2 regions of the Anoxybacillus sp. P3H1B genome follow, and region 2 is predicted to be linked to the other one. Evidence: a T-box and tRNA genes for the amino acid it is inferred to sense, from the RefSeq annotation. Region 2 holds a T-box; the other holds one or more tRNA genes.
What was found. A T-box is a leader RNA that pairs with one kind of tRNA and senses whether it is charged. The one in region 2 lies ahead of AT864_RS02845 (valine--tRNA ligase), so its partner is inferred to be a tRNA-Val.
Positions count from the first base shown of each region.

Region 1: it encodes a tRNA-Val, which carries the amino acid that the T-box ahead of AT864_RS02845 (valine--tRNA ligase) is inferred to sense. The anticodon was not compared.

Region 1 covers NZ_LPUG01000012.1:312,032-315,448, forward strand. Annotated here, with positions in the region: gene AT864_RS08845 (polysaccharide pyruvyl transferase family protein) at 1-762, shown strand, start outside; gene AT864_RS08850 (HD domain-containing protein) at 900-1,436, opposite strand; tRNA gene AT864_RS08855 (tRNA-Val) at 1,656-1,728, shown strand; gene AT864_RS08865 (helix-turn-helix domain-containing protein) at 2,312-2,722, shown strand; gene AT864_RS08870 (ImmA/IrrE family metallo-endopeptidase) at 2,719-3,417, shown strand, end outside.
Region 2 covers NZ_LPUG01000009.1:511,030-514,446, reverse strand. Annotated here, with positions in the region: gene spoVID (stage VI sporulation protein D) at 1-90, shown strand, start outside; gene ysxE (spore coat protein YsxE) at 174-1,229, shown strand; gene AT864_RS02850 (hypothetical protein) at 1,176-1,364, opposite strand; T-box leader at 1,519-1,757, shown strand; gene AT864_RS02845 (valine--tRNA ligase) at 1,810-3,417, shown strand, end outside.

The sequences.
Region 1 (3,417 bases), on a different contig from region 2:
TTGCTCGCCAACGAGCTGCCCGATCTTACAAAATATTTTTCTTCGCAAGATTCATTTGTGCTTAAGCATGCGATGGCCGCAGCTGCTTTTGCCGGGATTCGCGGACCGCTGAGCCAAAAACTGCTTGAAGCGTTAGCTGCCGATCATGACCATATCTATACCGTCAGCGATCCGGCTCTGCTATTGAAAACGAAACGCCCTCGCCAAAAACGAAACGACGAAAAAATCATTGGCATTAATTGGGGAACCACTTATAATCGACTATTCGGCCAAAATGAAGAAATGGTTGAAAATGCTTTAGCCAAAGTAGCAAAAAAGCTGATGAGGCAAGGATATCATATTTATATTTACGCTGTTTGGGACAATGATCGGGCAGCGTGCAAGCGGCTTTATGATAAAATCAGCTGCCCGTACCGCGTTGTTTGGGATCAAAAGCTCTATTCAGAAAAACAGCTGATTCGGCTTTTATCCCGTTTTTCGGCCACGATTAATTTAAAGTTGCATGCCAATTTGCTTTCATTGGCTGCCAGCGTGCCGCCGGTGCTGCTCGGTTATCGCTTTAAAGTATTTGATTGTGCCGCTTCGCTCGGTTTGGAGCGATATGTCGTATCGACCGATGCGGTAGAATTGGAAGAGGAGCTTTTGCAAAAGCTGGAGCTAGTGAACCGAAACCGTCAGCACATCGTCCATCAGTATAGCGATTACAGAAGCTTTTACCGGCCGCTGCTTATGGAGCCTTTTCAAAAGGAGCTGTTTTTCTGAATCCGAGTGAAAAAACAAAATCACTCGCGGTTCGATGGCTGTGCCGGCTTGTTGAAAAGGGCAGCAAACACAAACAGCCTTTCCTTGCGCCGGAGCGGGGAAAGGCTGTTTAGGCAGATTCCGAATAAAAAATCCTATTAGATGATATCATCAAGACGTTCCTTTTGCAGCTGGCGATTGACAAGTTCATCAAGCTGCTTAATTTTTTTCAATGCGAGCGCATCATCGATTTGCCGGTAATGGTGCTTGCCGCCTGGTTCTTCATCCGCCTCATCCGCCAGCTTGATAATGGTCTGCAGCGGTTTGCGTTTAAATTCGCCTTCAGGCAAATAAGAATCGGTATGCAGTAGAATCGCCAAAGCGATCTCCTTGGCATTTTGCGGATGCTCGCCCAAGCGAATGAGCAGTTTATGGGCACGCTCGGCACCTTTGATCGCATGTATATCGTTTTGTTTATATTGTTCGTAATCCCATGTTCCGTTGGAGTACCACTCATAGTGGCCCATATCGTGCAGCAGCCCGGCCTTCGTCGCCAAGTCAGCGCTGACGCCATGCTGAATAGCGAGGCGATACGCATGATACGCCGTAGCAATCGCATGAGCGATGCCAGACCGCTTCAAATACTTTTGCGCAACCGGATGGACAAACACGTCTGTTAACGTGACGTATCTCATAAGCTTCCCTCCGTCCGAAATATTTCTTCCTATCATAACACATTCCACAAAATAACGGCAATGGGAAGATATCACGGATTGATGCGAAAGCATGTCAAAAAACCTCACACAACCACTCCACCAAAATGCCCTATCCATTTTTTTTAAAAAATATTTGACAAACCCCATGCGCGTTTATATAATAAGATATGTGTTCGATAGAGCACTGCAACAACATACGATTCCGTAGCTCAGCTGGGAGAGCGCTACCTTGACAGGGTAGAGGTCGCTGGTTCGAGCCCAGTCGGAATCATCGTAATAAGAAACCGTAAATTCTTGATCTATCAAGGATTTATGGTTTCTTAATATACTCTAATTCTGCTTATCTAGTCATAAAATGGTCGAAATAATATAAGAAATTAACTGAATACCAGATATAGCAACTATATGGAACGAACAGGCGCATGATGATGCGTCTTTTTGTTTTTCTAAATAGTTGCATTTTATGTTTATTTTTCCTTTCACCTTGATACCAAAAAAACAATAAAAACGCCTTTGAAAGCATAATAGAAGAAGAAAATCCCTTAGGAACAGGGAATGACCAAGATGGAAACATGCTAAGTATTGATGATGTAATACTTGCTGGGATTGCTAATAATGAAAGTTCACATCTTTGATGGACCAGATTATGCATTCAAAGAAATCATTAGCAAACACGAAGGTTATGCAACAATATATGCTACAAGTTGTTGAGGGCGCGGTTATCAGCTGCACTTTGTTGCAAAGGGGGATGCCAGGGAGATTTAATCAATCTGTAACGATTTATTACATTTTAATAAATAAAATTGACGATAATAAAATAAAATGTAATAATAAGTTACAAAGGGAGGATGAACATGACACCTAATCCATTTGTGTATATGGGTAGCCAAATTCGAATGCTTCGCGAAAATGCAAATTTATCCCAAAGTGAATTGGCAGATTTGTTGAAGGAGCATGGTATTCATTTAAAAAGAGAAACGATTAGCAAAATGGAAAACGGGAACCGCTCGATTTCGGTTGCCGAGCTTCGCGCTTTAGCCTCCATTTTTCATGTGAGCGTGGACATCTTTTTCGAAGATGCGGAAGAGGAAAAGTCTCTTGTAACTCTTTTCAGAAAAAAGAAACCGCTTTCAATAGAAGAGGAAGCTTTTTTAGACTCTATTTATGCAATGGTTTCTTCGCTGATAGGGCAGGAGAAATTGTATAAGGAGCGCAAACAATTTGTTCCGATGGAACCGTTTTGGAAGGGGATGGAAAGGAAGTGATCGACGAAAAAGAGATGCTTAGGCTTGAGATAAAGGAAAAAGCGGATGAACTACGATACAGATTTGCGAAAAAAGGAATGACTGACATATTTGATATTGTCGACGACATCGCCATTCTTATTCGCCAGCCTTTTGAAGATCAGGATGGGAACAAATTTTCAGGTTTTTCTTCATACATTGAAGGCCATTTTGTTGTTTATCTCAATACGATGTTTTCACTAGGACATGAACGTTTTACAGCTGCTCACGAGTTATATCATTTGATGTTTGATAAAGAATCGCTCATGAGAGAAGGGCTAATGTTTGACGAGCATAGTGAAACAAAAGCGAATTTGTTTGCCGCAGAATTTCTCATGCCGGAAGAGGGGGTCAAAGAGTTTTTTTACAAGCGATGTACAACCCCCCTCATTGAAGAAAAACATATTGTTCGCATCCAACAACATTTTAAGGTCAGTTACAGTGCGATGCTTCGCAGATTGAAGGAATTGCGGCTTATTAGCGAACCGCAATATGAAAAACTAAAACCAATTTGTGAACTTGAACGCGCAGAAGAATTAAAGCAATTAACGATTCATGAAGGGTATGAGCCGACACTTCTACTACCTTCATACAAAAAAACGATACCAGATCGGTTCCTTGAGATCATTATTGATAACTATGTGCAAGGTAGAATCTCTTACGGCAAATTCGCCACG
Region 2 (3,417 bases):
ATATTAAGGGCCAACCAGCTTGACTATGAAGCTGAGCTTCGTGAAGGACAGCTATTATATATCCCCGTGCCGGCCAATAGCCGCCCGTAAGCCTAAAAATCTCCCACTTTCACGTCTTATCACAGCGAAAAAGTGGGAGATTTCTTTTCGAATGCAAGGAAAGGGGGATTTTTTTGAATACGCGATTGGATGACCATGTCATTTTAAGACAATATCATTTGCAGCCTTCCCATATTGTGAATGATGGAAAGGTGAAAAAAATATATACAAATGAAGGGATTTTTGTGCTCAAGGAAATCAAAAGCCAAAAAAGCCTTCAGGCAGTGGAGCAAGCGTATCGGTTTTACGGACCGCATATCGTGCCCATTTACGCCGCGAGAAATGGGGCGCCATTTGTCGCAGAAGCCGGCCGCTATTATTATTTAATGCCGTGGATATCCGGCGAGGAAAAGCGTGAGGAGAACCGCTTTCTTTCGTTTTTTCGCGATCTTGCGTGGCTGCATCGCCAGACGCTGCAAGAGGTTCCAATCAATCAAGAAGAAGTGAAAAAATATTACGAGGCACAGAAGCAGGAATGGGAAAAGCAGCGCTCATTTTTGCAAGCTTATGCGGAGCAATGCGAGAAAGAGTGGTATATGTCCCCCTTTCAGCTGCACTTTTGTACGTATTTTCGTGAAACGATGCAGGCATACTGGTTTGCGGAGACGCAGCTCGAAACTTGGTATGAACGAATAAAAGAACAAAAAAAGTGGCGGATTTCTTTCATCCATGGAAAGCCGGCGTTATCTCATTATATTCCTAACCATCATCAGGAAAAACGGTATTTTTTAAGCTGGGAACGGGCGCGCTGGGCTTCGCCGCTTGCCGATGTATGGCTATCTTTACAAGACTACGTGCGGATCGCGCCGCCAATGGATGAAAGCTGGATTCAGGGATTCAGCGAATATGAAGGGCAATTGATGATTCAGGAGGAAGAGAGGGCTTTTTTTATGAGCCACGCCGCTCCTCCGTCTCACTTCTATCGATTGATTTCCCGATATGGAGAACAAAAGCAGAAAAAGAGCGAATACGATAGCGTTGTGCAGCTGCATCGGGAATATTGGAGAATGAAGCACATAGAATATATCATGATGCGGCTTGTCCAGATCAATGAAAAAAAGGGGGAAGAGCAAACCCTAAATCCACTCGAGCCGGAAAGCGATCGCCAGCAAGATGAAGATCGCCAATAAGATGACATCGAAGGTCGTTGGCAAGAAAATCGTTCGAACCGCCTGAAAAATCGTAATCGGAATAATGATTTGCACACAAACGATGCGAATTTGCCGAAGCCATGGCGGCCAAGAATATGGATTAAACCTTTTCATGGATGCTCCCTCCTTTCTATCAGCCATTACTATTACAGTATGAAACCAAACGTTTTTTGTCACCGGAAATCAAAGATAAGAATAAACCGATAAAAAGATGGAAAAGATGATTGACGATGAAATTGGTTTTTCGGTAGTATGTATAGTGAACAGATGAAAAGCGAAGACAGGGAAGAGTACAACGAATAACCCTTTCAGAGAGGGAAATCAATAGCTGCGAGATTTCCTAGGACGTTATCGTTGGAAGGTCGCCCTTGAGCTGCTTCTTTGAACAGCGCTTAGCTTAGTAAAAGAAGCCGGTTGCAGCCGTTAATGCCTGAGGTGCCTAAGCGTTTTTTGGTTTGCTTAGGAAAAAAGGTGGTACCGCGAAAGAGATCTCCTTTCGTCCTTTTCGGATGAAGGGAGTTTTTTATTTTGCAGAAACATCATTAGGAGGGATAAACAGATGGATACAAAAGAGTTGACGATGCCGACGAAGTACGATCATAAAGCGGTTGAAACGAATCGCTATCAATGGTGGCTTGAAGGCAAATTTTTTGAAGCGGCTGGCGGAGAAGACAAGCAGCCGTTTACCATCGTCATTCCGCCGCCGAACGTAACAGGAAAACTGCATTTAGGACATGCGTGGGATACGACGCTGCAAGACATTATCACACGCATTAAGCGAATGCAAGGCTATGATGTGTTATGGCTTCCGGGAATGGACCATGCAGGTATTGCGACGCAGGCAAAGGTGGAAGAAAAACTGCGCAATCAGGGACTTTCTCGTTACGATTTAGGGAGAGAAAAATTTGTGGAGGAAACATGGAAGTGGAAAGAGGAATATGCGAGCCATATTCGTGCGCAATGGGCAAAATTAGGCCTTGGGCTTGATTACACACGCGAGCGCTTTACCTTAGATGAAGGGTTATCAAAGGCGGTGCGTGAAGTATTTGTGTCCCTTTACCGAAAAGGGTTGATTTATCGCGGAGAATATATTATCAACTGGGATCCAGTGACAAAAACCGCTTTATCAGATATTGAAGTGATTTACAAAGACGTGCAAGGTGCGCTCTATCATATGCGCTATCCGCTCGCCGACGGCTCAGGATATATTGAGGTAGCGACAACGCGTCCAGAAACCATGCTTGGTGACACAGCAGTGGCCGTGCATCCAGAAGATGAACGCTATCAACATTTAATTGGCAAAACGGTGATTCTGCCGATTACCGGTCGGGAAATCCCGATTATTGGCGATGAATACGTCGATATGGAGTTTGGCTCTGGAGCTGTCAAAATTACTCCTGCACATGATCCGAACGACTTTGAAATCGGCAATCGCCATAATCTGCCGCGCATTCTCGTCATGAACGAAGACGGAACAATGAACGATCACGCTATGCAGTATAAAGGATTGGACCGTTTTGAATGCCGCAAGAAAATTGTCAAGGATCTCCAAGAGCAAGGCGTCTTATTTAAAATTGAAGAGCATTTGCATTCTGTGGGCCATAGCGAGCGCAGCGGAGCTGTTGTCGAGCCGTATTTATCAACACAATGGTTCGTGAACATGAAGCCGCTTGCTGAAGCCGCGATTGAATGGCAAAAAAGAGAGGACAAAGTCAACTTTGTGCCAGAGCGATTTGAGAAAACGTATTTACATTGGATGGAAAATATCCGCGATTGGTGTATTTCACGGCAATTATGGTGGGGACATCGCATCCCGGCTTGGTATCACAAAGAAACGGGTGACATCTATGTGGATCATGAACCGCCGGCAGATATTGAAAACTGGGAACAAGATCCAGATGTATTAGATACATGGTTCAGCTCGGCATTGTGGCCATTTTCAACAATGGGCTGGCCAAATAAAGAGTCAAGTGATTATCAGCGCTACTATCCAACGGATGTGCTTGTAACAGGCTACGACATCATTTTCTTCTGGGTATCGCGCATGATTTTCCAAGCTCTTGAATTTACCGGCACTCGTCCGTTTAAAGATGTATTGATCCATGGCTTGGTACGCGATGCTCAAGGACGAAAAATGAGTAAATCGCTCGGCAATGGCGTGGACCCG